Regions from separate parts of the Vulcanococcus sp. CPBay_Sum15L08_68 genome, predicted to be linked through region 2. Evidence: riboswitches for the same ligand, from Rfam matches in the RefSeq annotation. Region 2 holds a riboswitch; the other holds the start of a gene.
The links. Region 2 has a riboswitch for cobalamin ahead of QZ189_RS09315 (HupE/UreJ family protein). Riboswitches for the same ligand answer to the same signal wherever they lie in the genome.
Positions count from the first base shown of each region.

Region 1: it holds a riboswitch for cobalamin, as region 2 does, so the genes downstream of both, QZ189_RS01650 (HupE/UreJ family protein) here and QZ189_RS09315 (HupE/UreJ family protein) in region 2, are expected to answer to the same signal.

Region 1 is NZ_JAFMFX010000005.1:1,485-20,626, reverse strand. Features, by position in the region: gene QZ189_RS01730 (hydantoinase B/oxoprolinase family protein) at 1-85, shown strand, start outside; gene ggt (gamma-glutamyltransferase) at 82-1,896, shown strand; gene QZ189_RS01720 (TRAP transporter large permease subunit) at 1,893-3,263, opposite strand; gene QZ189_RS01715 (TRAP transporter small permease subunit) at 3,263-3,769, opposite strand; gene QZ189_RS01710 (TRAP transporter substrate-binding protein) at 3,769-4,884, opposite strand; gene hemL (glutamate-1-semialdehyde 2,1-aminomutase) at 4,887-6,125, opposite strand; gene QZ189_RS01700 (FAD-linked oxidase C-terminal domain-containing protein) at 6,339-7,811, shown strand; gene xth (exodeoxyribonuclease III) at 7,808-8,629, opposite strand; gene QZ189_RS01690 (hypothetical protein) at 8,691-9,008, shown strand; gene QZ189_RS01685 (tetratricopeptide repeat protein) at 8,968-9,804, opposite strand; gene QZ189_RS01680 (hypothetical protein) at 9,908-10,519, shown strand; gene QZ189_RS01675 (hypothetical protein) at 10,526-11,164, shown strand; gene larC (nickel pincer cofactor biosynthesis protein LarC) at 11,164-12,363, shown strand; gene QZ189_RS01665 (lysylphosphatidylglycerol synthase domain-containing protein) at 12,360-13,298, shown strand; gene QZ189_RS01660 (Fur family transcriptional regulator) at 13,320-13,793, shown strand; gene QZ189_RS01655 (hypothetical protein) at 13,794-13,934, opposite strand; gene QZ189_RS01650 (HupE/UreJ family protein) at 14,000-14,575, opposite strand; cobalamin riboswitch at 14,608-14,750, opposite strand; gene QZ189_RS01645 (GTP-binding protein) at 14,751-15,902, opposite strand; gene QZ189_RS01640 (hypothetical protein) at 15,964-16,377, opposite strand; gene QZ189_RS01635 (metal ABC transporter substrate-binding protein) at 16,682-17,506, shown strand; gene QZ189_RS01630 (hypothetical protein) at 17,623-18,528, shown strand; gene QZ189_RS01625 (ATP-binding cassette domain-containing protein) at 18,570-19,142, shown strand, end outside.
Region 2 is NZ_JAFMFX010000063.1:756-10,064, forward strand. Features, by position in the region: gene QZ189_RS09300 (hypothetical protein) at 30-326, opposite strand; gene upp (uracil phosphoribosyltransferase) at 352-1,023, opposite strand; gene QZ189_RS09310 (pentapeptide repeat-containing protein) at 1,079-1,615, shown strand; cobalamin riboswitch at 1,621-1,769, shown strand; gene QZ189_RS09315 (HupE/UreJ family protein) at 1,794-2,384, shown strand; gene cobW (cobalamin biosynthesis protein CobW) at 2,387-3,445, shown strand; gene QZ189_RS09325 (hypothetical protein) at 3,442-3,774, opposite strand; gene purS (phosphoribosylformylglycinamidine synthase subunit PurS) at 3,867-4,136, shown strand; gene purQ (phosphoribosylformylglycinamidine synthase subunit PurQ) at 4,140-4,793, shown strand; gene QZ189_RS09340 (LD-carboxypeptidase) at 4,790-5,755, shown strand; gene QZ189_RS09345 (peroxiredoxin) at 5,806-6,396, opposite strand; gene QZ189_RS09350 (hypothetical protein) at 6,550-6,882, shown strand; gene rpaB (response regulator transcription factor RpaB) at 6,993-7,754, shown strand; gene QZ189_RS09360 (hypothetical protein) at 7,744-7,923, opposite strand; gene QZ189_RS09365 (alpha/beta family hydrolase) at 7,989-8,639, opposite strand; gene QZ189_RS09370 (nucleoside kinase) at 8,636-9,232, opposite strand; gene QZ189_RS09375 (DUF3828 domain-containing protein) at 9,229-9,309, opposite strand, start outside.

The DNA of each region.
Region 1 (19,142 bases), on a different contig from region 2:
TTCTGCGCTGGTGGAGCTGCAGCCCGGTGATCAACTCCAGATGGCGACCCCCGGTGGCGGCGGCTATGGAGCAATGGAGCCATGAGACGACACTCCCCCTTCGCCATGGCTGTGGCCTGCCTCGCCCTGGCCTTCCCCAACGCGGCCGGGGCGAACCTCTTGCAGGAGCGCAGTCAACGCTTCCATCCCGTTGAGTCCTCCGCCGGAGTCGTGGCAGCCCAGGAGGCCCAGGCCGCGGCGGTGGGTGCTGAGATCCTGCGCCGGGGCGGTAATGCCGTCGATGCGGCCGTCGCGACGTCCTTTGCCCTGGCGGTGACCCTGCCCCAGGCGGGCAATTTGGGCGGCGGCGGCTTCCTGTTGCTCTGGCTGCCCAAGCGGGGGCCGATTCGCACCTGTGCGGCGGTGGCCCGGGGACCCGAGCTTCCCCAGGCCATCAGCCTGGGCCGAGGTGAGGCCGTGGCCCTGAACTTCCGCGAGAAGGCTCCGCTGGCGGCCCGGGCGGATCTGTTCCTGAATCCCGACGGCACGGTGAATCGTCAGCGGGCCCTGCGCAGCCTCCTGAGCACGGGGGTCCCCGGCACGGTGGCTGGCTTGACCCAGGTGCAACGCCGCTATGGCTGCCTCTCCCTCGCCCAGGTGATGCAGCCGGCGATTGACCTGGCTGAACAGGGTGTTTTGGTGGGGCCGGAGTTGAGTGACTCCCTCCAGGCGGCGGCGCCGTTGCTGAAGGCTGATCCCACGAGCCGTTCCCAGTTCTTCAAGCCCGATGGGGCCCCCTACCTGAGCGGCGAGCGCCTGAAGCAACCGCTGCTGGCGCGCAGTCTGCGCTGCATTGCTGAGCAGGGCGCCCGTTGCTTCTACAGCGGTCCCTTGGCCGAGAACCTGGTCGCTTTGATGCAGGCCCAGGGCGGTCTGATCAGCCTGGAGGATCTCAAGCGCTATCAAGCCCCCTGGATGCGTCCGCTGCAGGGGGAACTCCGGGGCTATCCCGTGCTGACGATGCCCCCTCCCAGCGGGGGCGGGGCCACCCTGCTGCAACTGCTCAAGGTCCTGGAGCCGCTGCAGCTTCAGCGCAGCGGTCTGAACAGCGCCGCGACGATTCATCGGATGGTGGAGGCCATGAACCTGGCCTACCGGGACCGCAACCGACTCCTGGGCGATCCGGACCAGGTGGCGATGCCGCTGGATCGTCTCCTCAGTGATCGCTATGCCGATGCCCAACGGCGACAGATTCGGCTCGATCGTCACCGCCCTGCCGCTGAGCTGGAAGCCGAGGTACTGCCGGCCCAGGGCGGCACCAATACGACCCACCTCTCTGTGGTGGACCGCGATGGCGGGTTGGTGAGCACCACCACCACCTTGAACACGGCCTACGGCAATGGCATCAGCGTTCCTGGCGCCGGGTTCCTGCTCAATAACGAGATGGACGACTTCACGGCCAAGCCCGGAGCGCCCAATGCCTACGGCCTGCGCCAGGGCAGCCAGAACGCCATCGCCCCAGAACGCCGTCCCCTCAGCTCGATGACCCCGACCCTGGTGTTCCACGCCGATGGCAGGCCCCTGCTGGCCACGGGCAGTCCCGGCGGAAGCCGGATCATCACCACAGTTCTGCAGGTGCTGCTGAACCGGTTGGTGCATGGCCTCAACCTGGCCTCAGCGGTGGCAGAGACCCGGATCCACAGCCAACTCTGGCCTGATCAAATCAGCACGGAGCAGGGGTTGAGTCCCGACACCTGGCGGCTGCTGGAGCAGCGGGGCCATCAACTCCAGCTGCGTCCAGCGATGGGGTCAGCGAACTCCGCGGAAGTCCGCTACGACGCCGAGAGACTCCTTGGCAGTTGGGGTGTGGCTGACCCCCGTCGACCGGATGCGGCGGCGGCGGCTGAGCGCCCCTAGACGCGCAGCATCGACGGCAGCCAGTTCACCAAGGGCGGGAAGCAGACGATCAGCAGCAAGACCGCGAGTTGAACGCCGATGAAGGGCCAGGCACCGCGGTAGATCGACTGGGTGCTGACCTCCTCGGGGGCCACCCCGCGGAGGAAGAACAGGGCAAAGCCGAAGGGGGGCGAGAGGAACGAGGTCTGCAGGTTCGCGCCGATCAGCACCCCAAACCAGAGCAGGGCCTCCGGTCCCAGCAACTGCCGCGCGCTGGGCAGCAGCAAGGGCAAGACGATGAACGCGATCTCAAAGAAGTCGATGAAGAAGCCCAGGGCAAAGATCACGGCCATGCTCACCAGCAAAAAGCCCGCCTTGCCCCCCGGCAGGTTGAGCAGCAGATCGCTGATCAGCTGATCGCCGCCCACGCCGCGGAAGACCAGGCTGAAGGCGGTGGACCCCAGCAGAATCGCCATCACCATCGCGGTGGTGCGCAGGGTGTCGTCGCAGACCTGATTGAGGCCGCGGCGATTCAGTCCCCCCTCCAGGGCCGCCAGGGCCATGGCTCCGATCGCCCCAATTGCTCCAGCTTCGGTGGGGGTGGCCAGGCCAAAAAAGATGCTGCCCAGCACCAGCAGGATCAAGCCCAGGGGCGGCAGCAGCACCTTCAACAGTGCCCTGCCGCTCGGCTGGCTGGAGTCGGCCTCGGCATTGAGGGCTGGTGCCAGCTCGGGCTTCAGGCTGCTGATGACCAGGACGTAGAGCGCGAAGCCCGCGGTCATCAGTACCCCGGGGATCAGCGCCCCCAGAAACAGGTCGCCAACGGAGACCCCCAACTGGTCGCCAAGTACCACCAGCACGATGCTCGGCGGAATGATCTGGCCCAGGGTGCCGGAGGCGGCAATGACTCCTGTGGCCAGGGAACGGTCGTAGCCCGCCCGCAGCATCACCGGCAGGGAGATCAGTCCCATGGTGGTGACCGTGGCGGCGACGACACCGGTGGTTGCGGCGAGGAGCGCCCCCACCAGCACCACCGCCAGGGCCAGGCCGCCGCGGACTCCCCGCAGCAGTTGGCCCATGGCCACAAGCAATCGTTCGGCGATGCCCGAGCGCTCGAGCATGGCCCCCATGAACACGAAGGCTGGAATCGCCAGCAACGTGAAGTTGCTCATGATCCCGAAGATCCGCTGGGGCAGCGCCGTCAGGAACTGGGGTTCAATCACCCCAACGGCCATCCCCAACAGGGCGAAGAGCACCGAGATGCCGCCCAGGCCGAAGGCCACCGGGTAGCCGCTCAGTAGCGCCAGCACCAGGGCGATGAACATCGCGGGCCCCAGCACCTCGCCGGGGAAAAAGGTGATGACGTAGCCGAAGGCCTCCAGTTCCATCAGCGCTCACGCCTCAGGCGCAGCGCCTGGGCCAGCCCCTGCAGCGCCAACAAGCCAAAGCCCAGGGGGATCAAGCTTTTGATCCAGTAGCGCGGCAGGCCGTTGGGATCCGGCGACTGCTCCCAGATCTGCCAGGACTGCAGGGCGGGCAGTAGCGAGACCAGCAGCACCATGACCGCGAAGGGCAGCAGCAGCAGCAACGTCCCGCCGAGTTCAACCCGCCGTTGTTTGCGGGCGGACCAGCGGCTGTGGAGCACATCCACGCGGACATGGCCATTGCGCTGGAGCGTGTAGCCCAGCCCCAGCAGAAAGGCGATGGAAAACAGGGCCCACTGGGCCTCGATCAGGGCGTTGGAGCTCAGGCTCAGCCCCAGGGCCAGGCCGAGGTAGCGCCCGACCACATTCCAGGCCCCGACCACCAACATCAGCAGGATGGACCAGCGACCAATCCAGGCGGCACCCTGGTTCAGTCGATCGATCTGATCAGGCCAGTCCAAGCGCGCCATCAGCGGGGTTGGCCGTAGCTGAAGCTGGCGTAGGAGAGCTGATTCACCCGGTTCCAGGCCCAGATCTGCTCACGGAAGGTCTGCCAGCCGGCGTAGAGCGTTTTGAAATCCTGGTTCGTCCGTGCCGTGTCGGCGTAGAGCTGGTCGCTGGCCTCGCGGGCTGCCGTCAGGATCGCTTCGTCGTAGGCACGCAATTGGGTCCCGCCTGTAATCAGGCGCTGCAGGGCCTGACCGTTGAGGCTGTCGTAGCGGCTCAGCATCGAGAGGTTCGCTTCGTAGCAGGCCGTGCTGAACATCGCCTGATAGTCCGCCGGAAGGGCGCGCCAGGCGCTCTGGTTCACCAGGGCCGCGAGGGTCGGACCTGGTTCCCACCAGCCTGGGTAGTAGTAGAAGCGGGCCGCCCGGGGGAGGCCGAGCTTCTCGTCGTCGTAGGGGCCGGTCCACTCCGCCGCATCGATGGCGCCACGATCAAGGGCCAGGTAGATCTCGCCGCCCGGTAGGACCTGAACGTTCACCCCGAGGGAGGCCATGACCTTGCCCCCCAGGCCGGGGATGCGCATCTTTAGGCCCCGCAGGGACTGGAGTCCCTCCAGTTCCCGTTTGAACCAGCCGCCCATTTGGGCTCCGGTGTTCCCCGCCGGGAAGCTGATCACACCGAAATCGGCGTAGAGGCGATTGATGGCCTCATTGCCGCCACCCTCATAGAGCCAGGCGTTCTGCTGCTGGGCCGTCAGGCCAAAGGGCACGGAGGTGCCGAAGGCCAGCGCGGGGTTCTTGCCGACGTAGTAGTAGCTGGAGGTGTGGCCGCATTCGACGGAGCCGTTTTGCACGGCGTCGAGCACTTCCAGGCCCGGCACCAGTTCCCCGGCGGCATAGGGCTCGATCTGGAAGCTGCCCTCGCTCAGTTCCGCGACCCGGCGGCTGATGGTCTGGGCGCCGCCAAAAATCGTGTCCAGGGAGTGGGGCCAGCTGGTGGCCATGCGCCAGCGCACCTGGGGCCGTGCGACCCCGGAGGCATCACCGACTTTGCGGATGCGGCAGGCACCCAGTAAGGAGGCTGCTCCCGCGGAGCCCGCCGCTGTGGCCGCAGCCCGCAGCAGGCCCCGCCGCTGCATCGTCAGGCCACCGCGGCGAAGCACTCGCGGAAGGCCGCGATGGTGGTGTCGATGTCTTCGTCGGAGTGGGCCAAGGAGGTGAAGCCCGCCTCAAAGGCGCTGGGGGCCAGGTAGATGCCGCGCTCGAGCATGGCGCGGTGCACCTTGCCGAAGCGCTCCGCATCGGCGGCTTTGGCCTCTTCGAAGTTGCGCACCGGACCCTCGCAGAGGAAGAAGCCGAACATGGCGCTCACCGAACCACCGGTGATGGGCAGACCCGCGCTGCGGGCGCCATCCATGATTCCGGCGATCAGGCGGCTGGTCATCGCTTCAAGGCGCTCGTAGCTGCCGGGTTGCTTCAGCAACTCCAGGGTCTTGATGCCAGCGGTCATGGCCAGGGGGTTTCCGCTGAGGGTGCCGGCCTGATACATCGGGCCGGCGGGGGCCACCATGCTCATGATGTCGGCGCGGCCGCCGTAGGCACCCACGGGCAGTCCGCCGCCAATGACCTTGCCCATGGTGGTCAGGTCAGGGGTGACGCCGAACTTGGCCTGGGCACCGCCGTAGCTGATGCGGAAGCCGGTCATCACTTCATCGAAGACCAGCAGGGCGCCGTTCTCCTTGGTCAGCTCACGAATGCCCTCGAGGAAGCCGGGCTCGGGGGTGATGAAGCCCGCGTTGCCGACGATCGGCTCGAGGATCACACCGGCGATCTCACCGGGGTTCTCAGCAAAGAGTTGCTTGACCGCTTCCAGGTCGTTGTAAGGAGCGGTGAGGGTGCTGGCGGCGGTGGTGCGCGGCACGCCAGGGGAATCGGGCAGGCCCAGGGTGGCCACACCGGAGCCGGCCTTCACCAGGAACATGTCCGCGTGGCCGTGGTAGCAGCCTTCGAACTTGATGATCTTTTCGCGGCCGGTGAAGGCGCGCATCAGGCGCAGCACCGACATGCAGGCCTCGGTGCCGCTGTTGACGAAGCGCACCATCTCCACGGAGGGGACGGCATCGATCACCATCTCGGCCAGCTGGTTCTCGAGGGCGCAGGGGGCGCCGAAGCTCGTGCCTTTCTCCAGGGCGTCGTGCAGCGCGCTGATCACCTCAGGGTGGGCATGGCCGCAGATGGCAGGGCCCCAGCTGCCGATGTAGTCGATGTAGCGGTTGCCATCGACGTCCCAGGCGTAGGCCCCTTTGACGCGGTCAAAGACGATCGGCTGGCCGCCCACCGAACGGAAGGCGCGCACGGGTGAACTGACGCCGCCGGGCATCAGCTTCTGGGCGGCACTGAAGAGTTCCTGGGAACGGGTGGTGTTGTGCACAGGTGCCGAGACAGGAGCCGAGGTCAAAACGGAATCCGCAGACTGGATTGGGGCTCGAGACCCCAAATGGGCCTTAAGCGTCGCCCATCCTTACGCAATCACCGCCCAAGCGGTCGAGACCGTGCCAGCTCGTTAAGGTCGTTGGGCGTCCCCACAATCGCTGTGAATCCAGACTGGGGCTTGGTTGAGCGCCGATTGAAGGCCCTGCTGCCGGCGCGCTCGGTGGTGGCCAAGCGTCAGGAGTTGCTGGCCTACGACTGCGATGGTTTGACGCTGCATCGCCATCAACCGCCCTTGGTGGTTTTGCCGGAGACCACCGCTGAGGTGGCGGCGGTGGTGCGCCTTTGCAACGAGCTTCAGGTTCCATTCATCGCCCGAGGCAGCGGCACGGGCCTCTCGGGCGGAGCCTTGGCGGAGCAGCCCGCGCTGGTCATCGCCACCAGCCGCATGCGCCGGGTGATCGCCATTGATCTCCCCAATGAGCGCATCACCGTGGAGCCCGGGGTGATCAACAGCTGGGTGACGCGGGCGGTCGCCGGCGATGGCTTCTATTACGCCCCCGATCCCTCCAGCCAGGTGGCCTGCAGCATCGGCGGGAACGTGGCGGAGAACTCCGGCGGGGTGCACTGCCTGAAGTACGGCGTGACGAGCAACCACGTCCTTTCGATGGAGGTGGTCCTCCCCGATGGCAGCGTGACGACCCTGGGTTCGGGCATGGCGGAGACCCCCGAGCTGGACCTGCGTGGGGTGTTCATCGGTAGTGAGGGAACCCTGGGGATTGCGACGGCCATCACCCTGCGCCTGTTGCGGCAACCGGCCTGCGTGGCGGTGCTGTTGGCGGACTTCGCCTCGATGGAGGCGGCGGGCGAGGCCGTGCGTCTGGTGACCGCCGCTGGGGTCCTGCCGGCGGGCATGGAAATCATGGATCGCCGCTGCATCCATGCGGTCAATGACTTCTTCGGCGTGGATGAGTACCCCCGCGAGGCCGCAGCTGTTCTGTTGGTGGAACTCGACGGGCACCCCCTGGAGGTGCAGGAGTCGGTGCAGATGGCCGCGGAGCTCTGCCGGGAGGCCGGAGCCGGTGGGGTCCGTGAGGCCTGGAGTCAGGAAGAGCGCGATCGCCTTTGGAAGGGCCGCAAGAGTGCGATTTCAGCCCTGGGCCGCCAATTCCCCAATTACTACCTGCAGGACGGGGTGGTGCCGCGGACGGCCCTGCCGCGGGTTTTGGCGGCGATTGAGCGACTGAGCGAGGAGCACGGTCTGGCGGTGGCCAACGTCTTCCACGCCGGTGATGGCAACCTCCACCCCTTGATCCTGTATCGCGCCGATGAGCCCGGCGTGAACGAGCGGGTCACGGCCTTGGGGGCAGCCATCTTGAAGCTCTGCCTCGATGCCGGCGGCAGCATCAGTGGTGAACACGGGGTGGGCAGCGACAAGCGCTGCTACATGGACTGGATGTTCAGTCCCGATGACCTCGAGACGATGCAACTGGTGCGGCGGGCCTTTGATCCAGACGGCCTGGCCAACCCCGGCAAGATCTTCCCCACCCCGAAGAGCTGCGGAGAATCGGCCCGTCGCTGGGTGGAGCTGAAGGAGGAGGGCCAGCGCCTACCCGAGGGGGTCGAGCTCTACTAGGGCCAGCTGTCCTCGTCTTCGTCCTCTTCCGGCGGCCAGGCCAGGTTCACCACCACCGGGGCATGGTCACTGGGTTGGACATTGCCGCGGGGCTGTTTGTCGATGACGCAGCCGGTGGCGCAGCCCAGGAGCTCCTCTGAGAGATAGATGTGGTCGATGCGCCAGCCCAGGTCCCGGTCCCAGGCCCCGCTGCGGTAGTCCCACCAGCTCCAGTGCCCACTGCCCGGTTCAAAGACACGAAAGACATCCGTGAGGCGATCAGCGAGGGCGGCGCGCAGGGCTGTGCGCTCTGGATCGCTGGCCATGATCGTGCCGCTGAGGCGTTGCGGGTCCGGTAGATCCCGGTCCTCCAGACCGATGTTGAAGTCCCCCACCATGCAGAGCGGATCCCCCTGCTCCTCCTGCACCGCCAGGTAGCGCTGCAGGCAGGCCAGCCACTCAAGCTTGTAGGGGTATTTCTCGCTCTTCAGGGAGCTGCCATTGGGGACGTAGAGGTTCAGGATCCTCACCCCATCGAGCATTCCGCTGATCACCCGTTTTTGTTCGCTGAGCGGCCCCGCGTCCGGGAGCAGGGCGTCGAAGCCCACCTGGACGTCCTCCAGCGGCTCTCGGCTGATCAGGGCGACGCCGTTGTAGGCCTTCTGTCCGCTGATGGCGCAGTGGTAGCCGATCTGCTCAAAGGCCTGCAGCGGGAACAGGTCGTCGCTGACCTTGGTCTCCTGCAGGCAGAGCACATCCGGTTCATGGGTCTGCAGCCAGGCCAACACTTGATCCAGGCGGGTCCGCACGGAATTGACGTTCCAGCTGGCGATGCGCATCGATGGGAGGTGGCTTGGGGCTGCTCCTAGCATTCCCGCCAAGCTGTTCGATCGAAGTGCCATGTACCGGGGACTCACCGCGGCCTTGATCGCGGCCGCCGCAGTGCTGCCCCTCGCGGCTCGCGCCCAGTCCGGCAACACGAACCTTGCTCCCGAGCCGAGCGTTTTTGATCAGGGCCCCGGTGGCACCAGTCGAAAGGGCGGGTCGCTGCTGGACAGCACGAATCCGATCGACCTGATGAACAAGCTGCGGCGCAGCTCGGCGATGGATGACGCCACCGACCCCGGCGACGCCATTGACGCGGCACTGCGTCAGCTCGACAGCCAGGCGGCTCCCCCTAGCTCTGGGGCTTCTTCTCCGCTGGTGACGGCTCCTTAGCGCTCTTTTTGTTCTCCCTGAGGCTGTCGAGTCCCCAGCTGGCGGCGACACGATCCAGGCGTGGGTCTTTCTTTTCCGGTTGCCTGGCCTGGGCGTCCGCCAGGGCCTGACCAGCTCCCGCGAGGTCGCCTTGGTCTTGTTTCAGCAAGGCAATGGCAAGAAGAGGTCTGGGGTCTCGCGGGAAATCTTTGGCGAGCTGTCCATAGAGGGCTAAGGCGTCCGCGCTCTTTCCTTGCCGCTGGCGCAGATCACCCAGCAGTAGGCCAAGACCCAGCTTTTGTGGCTGGGGGGTGGGTTTACTGCTGGCCTCCAGCAGGGTCTTGAGCTGGGCCTCGGCTTCGGCGCCGCGCCCCTGCTCCAGTTGGATCAGGGTGAGCAACTGCAGCGCTTCAATCCGATCGGGCTTGAGGTTGAGGATCTGGCGTAACTCCCGCTCAGCCCCGGGGCGGTCGTTGTTGTCGCGGCGGAGCTCCGCCAGCAGCAGACGCAGCTGCCAGTTTTGCGGCTGCTGATCGGCCAGGCGCTCCAGCACGAGGCTGGCCTCCTGGGATTGACCTTGCTGAATCAACAGATCGATGAGCCGCTGCTGATCCGCGTTGCTGGCGGATCCGTCGCCGAGGCGGGCTTGCAGCAGGGCAATTTGGCGCTCATTGCTGCCCTCGGGGCTGCCCTGGGCTTTGAGGGCTTGGTGCTGACCCAGCAGCCAGCCGCCGGTGAGTGACACCGTCACCAGCCCCGATGCCACCAGGGCGATGAGCACGCCATCGCGCTGGTTGGTGCGGCCGCGTGCCGGCATCGAGGAACCTGCAAGTGGGCCTCAGTCTGGGCCCTTTTTGCAAGCTCGGTACATTGTCCAGCGGGCGATGGATTTCACGAGCGCCCAGAGGGTTTCAGCCACGATGCGTCAACACCCCATTTCCCCGGTCACAGAACCGATGCAGTACCGCGCCATCGGCGTGGTGCGGGGGACTTACGTGCCGGCTGATGCAGATCAGCTCACCCGTGGAGTGATCCAGACCGAGGACGGCTCAGAGATTGATGCCGTTGTCCTTGGACGCGTGCTGACGCTGATGCGTCGTCACTTGGACCTGAGCAAGCCCCACCTCTGGGTGGCCTATCCCCGTTTCCGCGATCCTGATCAGCTCCATCTCCAGCTGGTGGGGGTCTGGGAACCCAGCACCCTCTCCCCCGAGGAGAGTGCCGATGAGGGGGATGACCTGCCCGAAGGCGATGGTTATTTCTCGGTGCGCGGCGAGCTGATCTACACCCGTCCAGAGGACGGTGATCTGGTCGTCAAGATTCGCCAGCAGCCCAGGCCTGACGGTCGCCGCCCAACCCCGTTCAAGCTCCAGCTGAAGGGCCAGGTGGATCCCGCCCATCTGCGCCACTTCGTTTCATTGGATCTGCGCCGCGAGGGTCAAACCCTGCAGGTTGAGAACCACGAAGTCATTGCTCCTGTGCCCCAACGGGCCGGCCGCGGTCGCGGCGGTCCCCGCGGTGCTCGCCGCTAGGTGCGTCTGGCCAGCTCCGATCAGGGATCAACGGCGGCGTTGCGGGCCGGTGTTGCTGTGGCGGGCATCAGTGTTGTCTCCGTTGTGGGCCCTGTGCTGGGCCTCTCCCCCTGGCTGATTGCCGGAGCAGCGGGTGGGGCACTGACGGCCCTGACGCTGGATGCGGCCCGCTTCGGTGGCCTCGGCGGACATCTGCTGGCGGAGGCCTTGCCCTTTGGTCTGGGTCGCTCCCGGCTCCGGCGGATTGCTGTGCATGAGGCCGGACACCTGCTGCTGGCCGCAGAGAACCAGTTGCCGGTGAAGCAGGTTCTGGTGGGCAGCCGCGCCTGTTTGCGCCATGGTTTGCGCGTGAACGGCAGCACCGAATTGGAACCTCCCGCCCAGGTGAAGATGCCGCTGGAGGATCTGCGGCGTTGGAGCCGGGTGCTTCTGGCGGGGATGGTGGCGGAGGTTGTCGAGTACGGCGGCTCCCGCGGCGGCGCCGATGACCGGGCTCTGCTGGGACGGCTCTGGGGCCTCTCCGGACACGATGTGATGACGGCGCAAAACGAGCAGCGTCGCGCCCGCCGCGAGGTGCAGCAGTGGCTGGAGCAGCACCGCGAGCAGCTTCAGGCCAGTGCGGAGCAGCTTCTGCAGGAGGCCTGATGGGATCCCTGGCGGTGGTGGATTGCCCGACGGGATTGGCCGGGAACATGCTCCTGGCGGCCCTGTTCGACTGCGGACTGCCTGAGGAGGTGGTCCACCAACCCCTGGCGGCCTTGGGTTTGGCTGGGCTCTATCGCCTGCAGCTGGAGGAGCGCCGCAGCGCAGGACTGCGTGGCTTGCATCTGGAGGTGGAGCTGCTGGAGCGGCAGCCCCCCCATCGCCACTGGGCGAGCCTCAAGGAGCAGATTCAGGCAGCCGATTGGCCGCCGGCACTCCGTGAGTCGGTGTTGAGGGCCTTTGGGGTGCTGGCGGAGGCGGAAGGCGCGGTCCATGGCCACCCGCCCGAGCAGGTGCATTTCCATGAGGTGGGGGCCCTGGATGCCCTGGTGGATGTGGTCGGCGTCTGCGCTGGCTTGCAGCACTTCGGGGTTGAGCGCCTGATCTGCAGTCCTCCACCCGCTGGCCATGGCCAGGTCAAGAGTGCCCACGGCCTGCTGCCGGTGCCGGTGCCCGCGGTGCTGGAGCTGGCCACGCGCCATGGGGTTCCGCTCGCCACGAGTGCGGGCTTTCCTGCAGCGGAATTGACGACGCCGACGGGATTGGCCCTGATGGTGGCCTGGGCAGAGTGCTTCGCGCCGGCGCCGTCCCTGCGTCCGAGCCGGCTGGGGATCGGGCTGGGCACGCGCGAGTTGGATCGCCCGAATCAGTTGCGCCTGCTCCTGGCTGAGGCGGATGTCCCCGCTAGCAGCGCGCCCGAGTTGCAGACCGTTGTGCAGCAGCAGGCCCAGATCGACGATGCCACCCCGGAGGATGTGGCCTTCCTCCAGGAGGCCCTGCGGGAGGCCGGGGCGTTGGAGGTCTTTGCCCAGCCGGTCGTGATGAAGAAGGGACGCGCGGGCAGCTTGATCACAGCATTGGCCTGGCCGGAGCAGGCGGAGGCCCTGCGGGCGATCTGGTGGCGCTATGGCAGCAGCCTGGGGGTGCGTGAGCAGCAGCAGCAGCGCTGGGCCCTGCCTCGGCAGATCGAGCAGCGGCAGACGCCCTGGGGGCCCGTGCGCTTCAAGCGCTCCATCCGCCCCGATGGCAGCGCGCTCTGCAAGCCGGAACTGGAGGACTTGATTCCCTTGGCGCAGCAGCGGCAGCTGCCCCTGGATCAGCTGCGCGCAGAGCTGCTCCGCTGGTTGGAGGAGCAGCCGTGATCCAGCGGCTGAGGGGGCTCTCTCTGCCTGGGGGCGCCCGGCTTTGGGTGAGTGCGGCGAGCTTTGCATTTGTTCTGACGGCCGTGGTCTCCCACGGCAGCCAGCTCTTGCAGCTCAGCCTGGATCGTCAGTCCTGGCTCTGGCTCGCCTTGGGCCTCGGGCTGAGTGCCTTGAGCCTGGTGGTCAATGGCTTGGCGTGGGGAGTGGTGCTGCGCTGGTTCGGTGCGGCACCGCGCTGGACGCCTGTGCTGCTGCTCTTCCTCGAGTCGAACCTGCGCAAGTACCTGCCCGGTGGGGTGTGGCACCTGGTCACGCGGGTTCGGGCCCTGCGCGCTGGTGGACCCTGCCGCCAACCCCTGAGTGGTCGGCAGGCCCTGGGGACCGTCCTGCTGGATCCGCTCTTGATGGCGGTGGCGGCCTTGGCGCTGGTGGCCCTGGGGGGAGGGCTGGGGCTGTTGGGCCTGCTGCCTTTGCTGGCCCTGGTGCCGCGTTGGTTAAACCCTCTGCTGGAGGGTCTGGAGCGCCGCCGCGCCCAAGCCCTGGAGGTTGATCCCGCCGGCCTGACCCCAGGGAGCCTGCGCTTGCCGGGCTATCCCTGGCTGCCCCTGCTGGCGGAGTTGGTCTTTGTTCTCTGCCGCTTCGGAGGCTTCGCCTGCTGCGTTCAAGCCTTTGACCTGAGCGTTCAACTGAGCTGGTGGGGCTGGTTGTCCGGGTTCGCCCTGGCCTGGACGGCTGGGCTGGTGGTGCCTGCTGCCCCTGGGGGGCTGGGGGTGTTTGAGGCGGTGTTGGTGCTGCGCCTGGCGGTGTCGGTCCCCGAGGCCCCCCTGCTGGCGGTGGCCCTGAGCTACAGGCTCGTGGTCTCCCTGGCGGATTGTCTGATGGCCGCCGCTGCCCGCCGGGACCTGGCGGCACTTCGCAACAGTGGGTATTGTTGAGAAGTGCCCTGAGAGAGCGTCTTGCCCGCTGGTCCCGTCTCCCCGGTGCAGGCCGATGCCTTACGCAGCTCGCTGCATGACCGCGGACAGCGTCTGACGCCCCAGCGGCAACGGGTCTTGGCCCTGTTTGAGCGTCTGGGCGAGGGAAGTCATCTCAGTGCCGAGGAGGTGCATCAGCGCCTGCTGAAGGCGGAGGAGCGGGTCTCCCTGGCCACGGTGTATCGCACCTTGCGGCTACTGAGCTCGATGGAGCTGCTCTGCGAGTTGGAGCTGCCCGAAGGGGGACGGCGCTTTGAGCTGGCCAGTGATGAGGCGCACCGGGACCACCACCACTTGGTCTGTGCCCGCTGCGGACACACCGAGGAGTTTGAAAGTGAAGCGGTGCTTCAGGCCGGCGGTGAAGCAGCGGCTCTACACGGCTTTCAGCTGCTCAACTGCGTCTTGAACGTGCGGGCGCTTTGTCCCGCTTGTTCCCAGCAGGAGGACGAGGTTTGATCAGCGGCGGTTGACCCGGACCGGCACGAGCGACGGTTGCATCAAACCGCCGCCGCCGTTGTCATCGTCCGAGTCGGTGGCGAGCCAGAAAATCAGACCGACGAGCCCCAGAACCGTTGTGAGTGCAGTGAACTCGGCCATCCGGGGGATGCGGTTCGACACACCATAACGGCGTTTTTCGCTTCTGCTGTCGCGGATGCTGCAGCTCAGAGGGGTGCAATCGCCAGCAGGCCGCCCGCCAGAACCAGCAGCCCGGCCCCGAGGCTGGCCAGCTTGCGGTCAAACCGCTGACTCAGCCAGGCGCTGCCGCCCACCACCGCAGCGGAGCTCAGCAGGGCGCCAATCCACCAGAAGGAGCTGCCACTGGACTCCAGGCCATGGAGCATGGCGTGCAGGGCGACGGCCCCGCCAACGGCGAGGGCCAGGATCGAACGACCGCAGTGACCGCGCAGCACCAGAACAAGCACGGCAGCAACAGCCGAGATCGCCAGTGCTGCAAGCACTTCAGCCCCGGGCAGTTGCCCGCCAAAGCTGCCCACGATCGAACCCAGAAGCGCGCCAGCAACGGCAGTGGTCAGCAACGGGCGCCCGGCCTGGGCAACACAGAGACCGACGGTCACCAGCATCAGCAGGTGATCCAGTCCGAGCAGGGGGTGCAGGGCGCCACCCATGACGCCATGGTCGGCGCTGCCATGGGCACCGGCCGGGAGCATGGAGAGCAGGCTCAGTCCCAGTCCAGCTGCAGTGCTGGTCAGCAGCGATCGGGTCAGTTTCGAGTTCATGGCAGATCCGGTCCGCGCCGGTGCTGAGGTTTTTTTGGGGGGGTGAGGGCGGCGAGCGTTCTGACTGAGGAGCGGGCGCTCCCATCACAGCTGCGGGACAGTGCCGGAGTCACACCGGACTTTCCTCGTTGCCTTCCTGGGCTGGGTCCAGGAAACCGCTGCTCGGATTATCGCTTCAGGAGAAGCCCTTGCCGGCATCTTTGGCGACGCAGGCCTGAAGTTGCTTGCGGATCTTGGCGTGGTCGAGGTTTTTGCCGATCACGACCAATTGGTTTTTGCGGTCGCTGGGCTTGCTCCACTCGCTGTCGTCGATGGAGAAACGCTTGCCGGCCAGGTGGAAGACGTGGCGCTTGCTGCTCTCGTTGAACCAGAGGATTCCCTTGGCCCGGAAGACCCCCGCAGGCAGCTGGTTGTCGAGGAAGTTCTGAAACTTCCGCAGGGAAAAGGGCCCCTCGGCATTGAAGGAGAGGGACGTGAATCCCTCGATGGCGAGGTGATCCGCGTGGGAATGGTCGTGGGAGTGCCCGTGATCGTGACTGTGATCGTGTGAATGACCGTGGTCGTGCTCGCAGTGCCCGTGGTCGTGATCGCAGTTGCTGTGGTCGTGGTGGTCGTGGGAATGATCGTGGTCGTGCTCATGGACGCAGTGACCGTGGTCGTGGTCGCAGTCGTCGTGGTTTTGCTGCGCAGCCACCTTGTCGCTTTCGAAGAGGCCCACGCTGAGCAGCAGCGGCAGATTGACCTCCCCTTTGACCGAGCGCAGGATCCGCGCATCGGTTTTGATCTCCCGCAGCTTGTCTTCCACCGCAGTGAGGCGCTCCTCGCTCACGAGGTCGCACTTGTTCAGCAGAAGGATGTCCCCATAGACCACCTGGGCCCGGGCCACCTCCCCATCGAGGATCTCGTCGCTGAAGTTCTCAGCATCGACCAGGGTGATGATCGAGTCGAGCCGGGTCTGATCCCGTAGATCGCTGCCGAGGAAGGTCATGGCCACCGGCAGCGGGTCAGCCAGTCCAGTGGTCTCCACCACCAGATAGTCGACCGGATCTGGGCGATCGAGGATCCGGTAGACGGCGTCCAGCAGCTCTCCATTGATGGAGCAGCAGATGCAGCCATTGCTGAGTTCGACCATGTCCTCGCCGGTGGCGATGATCAGGTCGTTGTCGATGCCGATCTCTCCAAACTCGTTGACCAGCACAGCGGTTTTGACGCCCTGCTGGTTGCTGAGGATGTGGTTGAGCAGCGTGGTTTTTCCTGCGCCAAGGAAGCCCGTGAGGATGGTCACGGGAAGCCCGCTAGGGGCCTGTTCCATCAGGCTGCTGCTCATGGTGAAGGCGGCTTGCTGCGGCTGGGATCGATCCCCTCAGTCTGGGACGTGGCCTGCAGCTTTAGACGCTGCTCAAGCCACAGGCCTTCAGATAGGTCTGGTCGATGGTTTGGCTTTCGGCTGAGCTGGTGAGGTCCTTGTAGGTCTTGGCCGCGGCTTTGGCTCCAGCGCCATCGCCATCGGAGAGGGCATCGAGCATCGCGTTAATCACGCCGAGTTCCTGTTGCTCGAGCTTGAGGTAGGCCGCTTGGGCGCTTTTGCAGGGGCCATCCTTGAGATCGGCCTGAATGCTCTGCAGAGCGTCGGTGTAGCTCGTGGCGGTCGCCCGGGTCTGTTTGATCAGGGCCTCATGGTCGTGGTCATCTTCAGGATCAAAGCGATCGGGAGAGAGCTCGATCGCGGCCAGGAGATGGCCTTCCAGGGCTGTGATGGCTCCCTCGTTGTAGGCATAGACCTCTTTTTGTGGGCCGCTCATTGCCGTTGGGTCTGCGCTGGGCGATTGGCAGGCGGCGAGGGCGAGTAGGCCTGCAGCGATCCATGCGGTATGAGCACCAGAACGTTTGGGGAATCGCATCACTCAGGCAAAGACAGTCCCATCCACAGCCTGGTGATCGGATCGCGGCCTGGCAACGACCCATGCTGACATTGAGAGTGAGAACTGTTATCATTCCCTTGGTTGCTCGGTGGCTTTGGTTCGCTGTTCTGTGCTCTTGGGTGGCGGGCTCGTGGCGGCCGGCTTGACTGTGATGGGTGCTGGGTCGGCCGCCGCTACGCAGCCCGTGGTCGCGGTGAATGGGATTCTTTGCGACCTCGTCCGCACCGTGGCCGGTCCCACCGTTGCGGTGGCCTGTCTGGTCCCGGACGGCGCGGACCCCCATGACTACCGACTCAGTGCCCGGGATCGCGCATCCATCCAGTCGGCTTCGGTGGTCTTCCTGAATGGCTACCGGCTGAGTCCGGCGCTGGAGCGCCTTGGCCGGCTGAAGCGGACGGTGAAGGTGGCGGAAGTCGCCGTGCCGTCCAGTCCTGGTCGCGATCCGCATGTCTGGCACAACCCTCTTCAGGCTGCGGCGATGGCCAAGGTGGTCTCTCGGCAACTCAAGAGTGGTGTTGCTCCCTCGGCCCGGGGCTCTATTGATGCGCGCGTCGCGCGGGTTGATTCCGTCTTGACCCAATTAGACCGTTGGGCTGCGGCCCAGTTCGCGACAGTCCCTAAGGCCCATCGCGTTGTTCTGACGGAGCATGACGCGCTCTCGTCGTTGGCCAGGCGTTATCAAATTCGTTATGTGCCGTTGATGCGGTCATTCGCATCCGGTGGTCCGCTGCGTCCCAGCAGCCTTCGAGAGATTTCTCAGGCTGCGCAAGCGTCGGGGACCAAGGTTTTGTTCTCAGAATCGAAAGCAACCTCGAAAACATTGCGCCGCATCAGTAAGACCTCGGGCGTACCTGTCTATGGGCAACCTCTCGTCGTCGATGGTGTCGCAAAGGGAAAAAGCTACGTGGCCACCTTTGTCTCCAATGTGTGCACCCTCGTGAATGCCCAGGGAGGTCGTTGTGACCGTTCATCTGGAGACCAAATTGCATCGCGCTGGAAAGCGATCTAGTTCTTCACTCCAGGCCCTTCTTTTAATCCAAATCGTTCAATTCAATGGTTGTCTCTTCGGCCGTGACTTGTTTTAAGCGTTTGTCATGGGCGACAGGTTGCGCCCTGGCCCTGTCGATGCCGGCTCTGGCGCATGGTGGACCGGGGGGTGAAGAGCTCAAGCCAGGTGAATACAAGGCCTCTCCGGTGATCACCATCGAAGGCCATGGCGGGCTGGAGAACAACATTCAGGGGCAACCCAGGCATTACGCCATCGATGGTCTCTTTGGGACGGTTCTTGAGTGGGGGCTCAGTAACGAGGGCAGCTTTGCGATCGAGGCGGCCATTGGACCCGCACTGGTCTGGGGTGAGGCCGAGCACTTCTACGGGCAAGTCCATGTCCATGGGCCTGAAGAGGTGCACGAAGAAGATGAGCATGACGATGAGGGCCATGCCGAAGAGGGCCATTCAGAAGAGGGCGTGACATCGGCCAGCCCCTGGAGGCGTACGGATATCAAGGGTTACCTCTCTGCTCGCTATCAGCCCAATCAAAACCTAAGTATCCAGGCCACCTGGAAGCCGTACTACATCACGCGGACGCAAGACGACGATCAGCTGGGCTTGCGTAATGAGTTGCAGGCAGGCGCGATCTATGCCTTTGGCGACGGTGATGTCAATTTCGCCTTGGGCGATGGTCTGGAGAACGTTGTCGATGGCCTTTTTGTCTCGGCCAGCAATCACTCGGGATGGGACAGCGATGGGACCTATCTCGGTAATTACACCGACACTTGGGCGGGATTCGGTTTTAACTATGACCAGCTCAATGTGACCCTCTCAGGCGGTCCACGCTTTTATACCCCTGGTCGGTACGCGAATCTTCCGCAGCGTACGGATTGGGGTGGTGAGATTGAATTCGAATATCCCATCAGCGAGAACGTTGTCGCTTTTGCCCACTGGGAGGCCGTCTATAGCTCCCAGGCCGGTGAAGGCTGGGGTGTTGGATTCCAGCATCACGTCGGGACTGGCGTCACTCTTCGCTTTTAGGGGGAAGTCCAGATAGGTTGATCTCAAGAGGTTGGACCGCTGTGCTTCGCGTTCAAAACCTGTGTGTGCATCGCGGTCCTCAACTGGTCCTTGAGGATGTTTCCTTCCATATCAAGCCAGGGTCGTTAACCGCCTTGGTGGGGCCGAATGGTGCGGGTAAAAGCACCTTGCTCCATGCCCTGGAAGGTCAGTTGCCGGTGACCTCCGGTGTCATGGAGCTGTCGGGTTCCCCGCTCACACCGGCGCTGGCTCGACATCAAATCGCTTTGATGCCCCAGCGGGGCGCGATCGATTGGACCTTCCCGATCACGGTGCAGGAGTTGGTCGCACTGGGTCGCCTTCTGGGGCGTCGACCTGGTTGTTGCGATGTCGAGGCCGTGCTGCAACGGGTTGGTCTTGCTGGATTGGGTTCGCGCCGATTGGACGAACTCTCAGGAGGTCAGCAGCAACGCGCTCTGTTGGCCCGAACGTTGTTGCAGCCGGCAAGTCTCTTGCTTCTCGATGAGCCCTGTGCGGCGATTGACCCTCCCTCGCGCACCAACTTGTTGCAGGTGATGCGTCAACTCTGCGACTCAGGCTTGACCCTCGTCGTCAGCAGTCATGACTGGGGAAGT
Region 2 (9,309 bases):
TCTTCCCAGCAACCTACCGAGGAGCCCTGTCAGCTCTGGGGGCTCAGCCCCTCGAGCTGCCTGCGAACGTCTTCGATCGCTTGGTTGAGCTCTTGAACCTTGTCCTGGAGTTCAACCTCCCGGACCACCGGGCGGTCGCTGTTGGGGTCAAAGGCTTGATCGTCGTGATCGGCCAGCCGACTTAGGCGCAGGCTTCGCTGTTGCCGGGTGTTTTGCTGGCGCCGCTCAGCCTCGGAATAGAGCCACCAGGCAAAGCCAGCGGCACCGATCACAGCACCAACCAAGAGGGTGCTCAGAGAACCTGAACCGCCGTCTCGGTTGGACATCGCGTGGACCTGCTTTGAAGTTGCCTCAGCCTACGAAGCCTGACTGCGGCCTGCCATACAGACGGTCGCCAGCGTCACCTAAGCCAGGAACGATGCGCTGCTGATCGTCCAACTCGGCGTCGATACAGCCGGTGTAGATGGTCAGATCGCTGTAGCGCTCACCGAGGGTTTTCAACCCGGGACTGGCGGCAAGGGTTGAGATCACCCGCACCCGTTGGCCAGTCACCCCCTTGGTCTCCAGCTGTTCGAGCACGTTCAGGAGCGTTCCAGCAGTGGCCACCATGGGTTCAAAGACCAGCACCCCTGCATTGGCGGGGATGGTCTCCGGAAGACCGTTGAAGTAACAGCGGCAGCGACCGCTGGCCTCATCCCGTTGCAGGCCCATGTGGGCGACGGCAGCGCTAGGGATCACCGACTTGGCTCCGTCCCATAGCCCCAATCCAGCTCGGAGGATCGGCACAGCCAGTACCGGAATCGAACCGTCAACGATGGTCCCTTCCGTCTGGGCCAGTGGTGTCTGCACCTGCACCCGCTGGTAAGGAATCCAGTCCCGCATGGCCTCATAGGTCAACCATCGACCCAGTTCGGCCATGGCCGTTGCAAAGAGGGGCTGAGGGGTCTCTCGATCCCGCAACACGGTCAGCCAATGGCCAATGAGGGGATGGGGAGGGACCACCACCCGAAGGGTCTTGCTCATCGGTCGCGCTCCGGTATCCGCCTGCAATAACTTGAGCGCCCAAGTTAAAGCTGCAGTGCGGAACCTCGTTGCGCTCATTCAGTTGCTCGTGGCCCGCTCATTGAGCACCCTCGCCCTCGGCGTTGTTCTGCTGCTGGCCTCTGTTCTTCCAGTGGCCTCCCCGGCCTTGGCGATTACCGCCCCCGAACTACGTGGTCAGCGCAGCGCTCAGGACCTGCAACCGGACATGCACGGCCGAAACCTTCAGCAGCAGGAGTTTCTAAAGGCCTCCATGGAGGGGTTTGACCTCAGTGAGACCGACCTGCGCGGGGCCGTGTTCAACACCGCCAATCTGCAAAACGCCAACCTCTCGGCGGCTGATCTCGAGGATGCCGTGGCCTTCGCCACCCGCTTTGACAACGCTGACCTCAGCGGTGCGGTCTTTCGCAACGCGATGCTGATGAACAGCAAGTTCACCGGCGCGGTCATCGAAGGCACGGACTTCACCGACGCGGTTCTGGACCTTCCGCAGCAGAAGGCCCTTTGTGCCCGGGCCAGCGGCGTCAATCCACGTACGGGTGTCGATACCCGCGAAAGCCTGGCCTGTCGTTAATCAGCGCTTAGGCTCAGTGCTCCGGTTCTTCGGGGGATCAGCCCGAGGAGGAAACGGGGAAAGTCCGGTGTAATTCCGGCGCTGTCCCGCAGCTGTGAAGAGTCCTGTCCCCAGGGCTCCAGTCAGAACGCCCGCCGGTTCACTCCCATAAATCACCTGGCGCGGACCAGTCCTATTGATGTTCAAGCGTTTCGGGGCCCCTGCGCTCCTGCTGGCTTCCCTCTCTGCCGCGCCAGCTCTGGCCCATCACCCGATGGAGTCCATGGCGCTGGTTCCCTCACCGGTGAGTGGATTGATCAGTGGTCTGGCCCACCCGCTGCTGGGGCCTGACCATCTGCTCTTTCTGATTGCCCTGGCCCTGGTCGGCTTTCAACGCTCCATGCGTTGGACCATGGCGTTGCTGCTGGTGGGCCTCAGCGCCACGGCACTGGGTCTTTGGTTGCCCGGTCTGCCTGGTGCCGAGGCACTGGTCTCCCTCTCCCTGGTGGTCGAGGGCCTCGTGATCGTGGGCCGTCTTCCTGCCCTCAGCTTGATTCCCGCCTTCGCTCTGCACGGTTATGTGCTCAGCGCCTCGGTGATTGGCTGGGAGTCCACCCCCATTGCCTTCTACCTGCTGGGTTTGTTGCTCAGCCAAGGCGCTCTGTTGACCCTCTCCCTCGTTGGCCTGCGTCGCTTCAGCCAGGAGCTCCCGCTGAGCCAGAAACAGCTCCTCGCCGGTGTGATGGTCGGCATCGGCGCCGCCTTCACCTGGACCGCGCTCGTCGCCTGACCATGACTGTGGCACCCGCATCACGCCTCCCGGTCACGGTGGTGACCGGGTTTCTTGGCGCTGGTAAATCGACACTGTTGCGTCAGCTGCTGGTCTCCAGTGGCCTGCGGCTTGCCGTTCTGGTGAACGAGTTTGGTGAGGTGGGGATCGATGGCGATCTGATTCGCAGCTGCGGCTTTTGCCCTGAGGATGAGCTCGACGGACGGGTCGTTGAGCTGGCCAACGGTTGCCTCTGCTGCACCGTCCAGGACGAGTTTCTGCCGGTCATGCAGCAGTTGCTGCAGCGCGCTGACCAACTCGATGGAATCGTCGTCGAAACCAGTGGCCTCGCCCTGCCCGTGCCCCTGGTGCAGGCCTTCCGCTGGCCTGAGATTCGCACCAAGACCCGTGTGACGGGCGTGGTGACCGTTGTCGACGGTGAGGCATTGAGTGGCGGAAGTGTCGTTGCCGATCCCAGTGCCCTCGAGGCCCAACGACAGGCCGATCCAAGCCTGGATCACCTCAGTGACATCAACGCGCTCTTCGACGATCAGCTCGAGGCCGCCGATCTCGTGCTGATGAGCCGGGCGGATTGTTTAAGCGAGGAGGCCGTCGACCGTCTCCGCCGCCGCTTGAGCGACCAGGTCCGCAGCGGCGTGTCTGTTCTGCCCATGGCCCGCGGCGACGTCCCAGCGGCTCTGCTGATGGGACTCGATCGCCCCGAACACGACGACGATCATCACCACGACCACGACCACGACCACGATCACCATGACCACACCCACGTGGCGATGGAGTCGGTTGCCTTCCGGTGGCAGGGAGTGACCAACAAAGCCCAGCTCGAAGCCCTGTTGCCGGCTTGCATTACAGACCAAGGCCTGCTGCGTCTCAAGGGACGGGCTTGGCTGCCTGGTAAAACCCACCCGCTGCAGATTCAGGCGGTTGGCCCGCGTCTGGAGTGTTGGTTTGACAGCGGTTCGCGGCTGGAGCGCCCCAACGACGACGGTCTGGAGCTTGTCGCCCTGGGCCTGTCCCTCAAGGGTTCAGCCCTGAAGGATCAGTTGATCGCCGGTCTGGGCTAGTCCAGCGGCAAGGCTCCTTTGGCGCAGATGCCCCCCCAGCAGAGGGCCTGCTCAGATCTCCAGTGGGGCTGAACAAGCCGGGGCTCTCTTGCCGCCTCCTGAAGTTCGATCTGTCCCCGTCCGTCGTGGTGAAAGTCCAGTCGGCGCCCACCGACCTGGAGCCACCAGTGCTCCCCGAGCCGTTCAACGGTCAGCGTGCAGGGCTGCCAACGGGCCGATTCGAGCTGGCATTCGAGCGGAAGCGAAAAGGGTTCCTCCCCTTTGGCGACCTGGGTGGTGAGGAGTGCCCAGGCTGTCAGCAGCCCAGTCAGCAGCGGCAAGCGATCCACGGCGACCCCTTAGGACCCCCTCCAACCTGACCACAGCCGGGTCCAGCGTCAGCCGGCCTGCCAAGATTTAACAAACCCCACCTAGAGCTCAGGTGCCCGTCTTCTCTGCCCGTGTGTTGGTCTCCCTGAGGCCCTCCGTGCTCGATCCCGCTGGTGAAGCCACCCGAGCCGCTGCCTCACGCCTGGGTGTCGATGGCATCGGCAAATTGCGGATCGGTAAGGCCGTGGAGGTGGAGCTTGAGGCTCCTGACGCCCAGACCGCCCGTCAGCAGTTGGAGCTGTTGAGTGACCGGTTGTTGGCCAATCCCGTGATCGAGGACTGGACCCTCGAGCTCAAGGACGACTCCAGCGCTGGAGCCTGAGCCATGACCCTTGGTGTCGTTGTTTTTCCCGGCTCAAACTGTGACCGGGATGTCCAGTGGGCAGCCCAGGGCTGTTTGGGCATCGAAACCCGCTTCCTCTGGCATGAGGAGCGGGATCTGAGTGGTCTTGATGCCGTGGTGATTCCAGGCGGATTCAGCTACGGCGACTACCTGCGCTGCGGAGCGATTGCGCGCTTCGCCCCTGTGCTGGAGGAAGTCGCGGCCTTCGCGAAGCGCGGCGGTCGCGTGCTGGGAATCTGCAATGGCTTCCAGGTGCTGACCGAGATGGGCCTCTTGCCAGGCGCCCTGACCCGTAACCAGAAACTCCACTTCATCTGCGAGCCCACGGATCTTCGCGTTGAGCCGGGCCAGTGCAGCTGGCTGCAGGGCTACAGCAGCGGCGAGGTGGTGAATTTCCCTATCGCCCATGGAGAGGGGCGCTACCAGGCCGCTCCCGATGACCTCAAGGCCCTTGAGGACCAAGGCCAAGTGGTGTTGCGCTACTGCCGCAATCCCAACGGCTCTGTCGCCGACGTGGCTGGCCTGACCAATGCCCAGGGCAATGTGCTCGGCCTGATGCCCCACCCCGAACGGGCCTGTGACCCAGCGACCGGTGGGGTCGATGGACGCCGTCTGTTGGCCAGCCTGTTGGGATGAAACCCTGGCGCCGCCGTGAGCTGCTCCTTGGGGCACTAGCGGCAGCGGTTCCCCTGGCTGCCCGCTCCCGAGCAGCGACGCAGCGCGGCCCGGCACCGTTGAAGCCGGGAGCACGGATTGCAGCGCTCGCACCAGGCACCTGGCTTGAGCGAGAGGATCCGACGTTGGAGCTCCTGCGGCGGCGCTGCCGGCAGGAGGGTTGGCGGCTTCTCACTCCGCCTGAACTCTTGGGCCAGTGGCGTTGGTTCTCCGGGACGGATGAGCAGCGCGCCTCCTCCCTGCGGCAGGCCTGGCTCGATCCCTCCATTGATGCACTGTTCTTGGTCGGGGCGGGCTGGGGTAGTGCACGCGTGCTCGAGCAGGGCTGGTCCATCCCGGCCACCCCACGCTGGTGTGTTGGGTTTTCAGATTGCTCAGCGGTGCTCCTCGCCCAACTCGCCGCAGGCAGTTGCGGTGGGGTGCATGGCTGGTTTGGCGGATCGGACCTTCAGTGGGAACGCCTGTCTTCTCTGCTCAAGGGGAGGCCTGTGGCATCCCTTCAGGGCCGGCGTCTACGGCCAGGCATCGCCCGCGGAGCACTGGTGGTGAGCAACCTCACCATCGCCACGAGCTTGATCGGTACGCCTTGGCTTCCCGCCCTGCGGGACAAGATCTTGGTGCTGGAGGACACCGGTGAAGCTCCCTATCGCGTCGATCGGCAGCTCACGCAGTGGCGCAGCTCAGGGTTGCTCGATGGTGTGCGGGGGATTGGCCTAGGGCGCTTCAGCTGGGCTGAGGACGATGTCTTGCCAGGGGACTTCTCAATGGAGGAGATCCTCGAGGAGCGGCTCGGCAACTTGGGTATCCCGCTGGTGCATCAGCTACCAGTCGGCCACGGGCGGCCCAACATGGCACTTCCCCTCGGCGTTCCAGCGCAGTTGGACGGTGCGACAGGGGAACTGAGCCTGGCAGCCCCTGATTGAACATAAAAAAGGGGGCCTCTCGGCCCCCGTAGATCGATGGGAACTGGGGATCAGTTCACAGCAGCGAAGAACTCCTTGCTCTTCACGGGATCGGGGTTCATGGTCTTCTCGCCAGGGGTCCAGTTGGCGGGGCAGACCTCGTCGGGGTGGTTGCGGATGTGCTGGAAGGCCTGGAGCAGACGCAGGGTCTCGTCAACACTGCGGCCGACGGGCAGGTTGTTGATGGTGCTCTGCATGATCACACCATCGGGATCGATGATGAACAGACCGCGCAGGGCCACACCGGCTTCCTCGTCCAGCACCTCGTAGGAACGGGCGATGTCCTTCTTCAGGTCAGCGACCAGGGGATAGGCGATGTCGCCGAGACCACCGTTCTTACGGTCGGTCTGCACCCAGGCGAGGTGAGAGAACTGGCTGTCCACGGAGACGCCCAGGACTTCACAGTTACGGCTGGAGAACTCGCTGTAGCGATCGGAGAAGGCCGTGATCTCCGTCGGGCAGACGAAGGTGAAATCCAGGGGGTAGAAGAACAGCACCACGTACTTGCCGCGGTATGAGGAGAGGGTCACCTCCTTGAATTCCTGATCGACCACTGCAGTGGCGGTGAAGTCAGGAGCCTGAAGACCGACGAGCCTCGACATAATCCGTGAAATGATTGGTGGAGACAGGGATTAGACCCAACGTTTCGGTTAACCCGAACCCGGATCGACTTCCAGTTGTCACCGCAACAATTTATCACGCTTCTCCTGCACCCGCGCTGCCCAATAGGCTGAGGGTCTTACAGACCAGCGCTAATGGCTTGGGATCCGTCGCTGCTGCGGAAATACAACACCACCGGCCATTTTCGGCTACTGAACCAGCTCCGCGGGGAGTTGAAGGACCAACCGATCCAGCGGCCACTGTCCACGACCCGTCCAGAGGCGACCCGGCGTAATCCAATCCGTCGCCGCTCCGAGGCGGACCAACCAAGCGCCTCCCCTCAGGCGAGCTCGCCGGCCCCCAGTCGGACCAGTTCGAATCGTTTCCGCCGTCAGGCCGAGCCCACTCCGCAGCCTGCGATTACGAGCTTTGACCCGATCGTGACGGTGCCCGTTCTGCTGGACGCCTTCACAGAACAGGAGAACTAAGCAGTCAGGGACAGTCCCGCCGCGGCTTCGTTACAAAGCCTGTTGTTCCTTCATAAACGGGAACCCACTCGGCTATTCGTTGATTCAGAACAGCATCTGATCCCCTCTTGATGACTGAAGCGACGACGACCGCTCCCCTCAAGATCCTGGTCGCAGATGACGAAGAGAACATTCGTCGAATCCTTGAGACCCGCCTGGTGATGCTTGGTCACGAAGTGACCCTTGCCGAGAACGGAGCCCAGGCACTCGAGCATTTCCGCGCATCAGAACCGGATGTCGTGGTTCTCGACGTGATGATGCCGGAGCTCGACGGTTTTGCCGTGACCGAGCGCATTCGTGCCCAGTCGGAGGTCCCGATCATCCTGTTGACCGCCCTCGGCGATGTGGCAGACCGGATCACGGGTCTGCAGCTTGGCGCCGACGACTACATGGTGAAACCTTTCAGCCCGAAGGAGCTGGAGGCGCGAATTCGCTGCGTCATGCGGCGCGTCAGCTCTGTTCAGGCCAATGGGGTGGCCGGGCCCGGCCGCACGGCCCATGTGGTGGTCGTGGGTGACCTCAGCATCGACTTCAACAAGCGTCAGGCCCATCGGGGCGATGAGCGCATCCGACTGACCGGCATGGAGTTCAACCTGCTTGAGCTTCTGCTTAGCCGGTCTGGCGAACCGATCAGTCGCCTGGACATGCTGGAGAAGGTCTGGGGCTATAAGCCCGAGCGCTCCTCCGACAGCCGAGTGGTGGATGTGCACATCTCCCGGCTGCGGGCCAAGCTCGAGGATGATCCCGAAAACCCGGAACTGATCCTCACCGCTCGGGGCTTGGGCTACATGTTCCAGCGCATCCCCCAGGCGCTCGAGACCCTCAGCGCGTAAAGCGAACCCGATAGGCCCCATGGCTGGGGCCGAAGTGGTTCATCAAGGCATCCCGAGCTGCGTAGTGCAGTTCCTCAAGGTTGCTGGAGCGAATGCTCAGCTGCGGTTGCTCACTTTGGGCTTGCAGGTTTTCAGCTGAGCAGGAAACGCGAAAGACGACCTCGCGCATTGTTCGGTGGCCGTGTTGGCTCCACAAGTGTTGGTCACACTGCCCTTGTTCTTCCGTCGCCTGGGCTACCCGCGCTGGTGATGGGTCATGAAGTTCTGACAGTGGTCGATGGCGGCCTGCAAGTTGTCTGACTCAGTGAGTCCGGAGGCCTTGGTGGGCTTAAAGCTGTGATCTCCGCTCTGCAACCAGGTCAACTCCACCGACGCGGCCAGTGGATAGCGCTCCACTTCCTCACGGCGTCCAAAGCTGTCCCGTTCCCCCTGGAGAATGAGGCACGGGGAGTGCATGACCTCGAGATGGTCGGTGCGCAATGACTCTGGTTGTCCTGGGGGATGGAAGGGATAGCCAAGGCACAGGCAACCCTGGACGTCGCTCAGCGTGTCGATGAGCAGGCTGGCGATGCGCCCTCCGAGGGACTTCCCAGCGATGAACAGATTGGCGCCACCTTGCCGCTGTTGTTCGCGGATTACCTCCTCGCGGTAGGCATCCAGGAGCTTGGGGAGTCGATCTGGTCCACAACGTCGACCCAGCTCCCGACTTCGCTGCATGTAGGGGAACTCGAAGCGCACCACCCGAACACCGCAATTGCCGATGCCTTCGGCCACGGTGTTCATCCAGGGGCTATCCATCGGTGCGCCTGCACCGTGGGCAAGAAGGAGTGTGGTGTTGGCCGTCTCGGGTCCATTGATCAGCCTCGCTCCATCGTCACGGGTCATGGCACCAGGAGGGAGCGGGCGTGTTCCGTCAGTGTCGCAAGGCCTGCCGTGCTGTTTTGGATGACCAGGTCGGCTTGCGGTTTCAAGGGAAGAATGAATTCCCTTTCCCCGGGCAGCGTCTCCAGCACGGTCTGCCGAATCACATAGGCCAAGGAATGCCCGCGTTCACGGCGATCACGCAGTAGGCGTCGCCAGAGGCGCAGCGGCATCGTGAGCTCCAGATAGACCATCGATCGCAGCAGCGGCTCCTCCAGCAGGAGCTGGGGACCAAAGGCGCCCTCGAGAACAATCAGGTCATAGGCCTGAATCAAAGGCTCGTGCCGGGCCTGGTGGCTGACCATGTCGTAGCGGCGAAGGCTGGTGGCGTCCCCCCTGCAGAGCTGCTCCAGATCAGCAAGCAGAGCCTCGGCATCAATTCCGGCAGGGGTGTCGTAGCCGTAGACCGCATCCGGGGTCCATTCGTGCCAGTAGTAGTCATCACAGGACAGTGGCAACACCCTGATGCCGTCACTCTCCAGAAGGTCCTGCAGGGCTCGCGTCATGCTGGTTTTCCCGGCAGCGGACGGGCCGCAGAGACAGAGAAGAGGGATCACTGCTTCAACAAGCCAGAGAGAACACTGCTCAGCTGGAACCCACTGGGGTAGCTGACATCACCCACCACCCATGATCC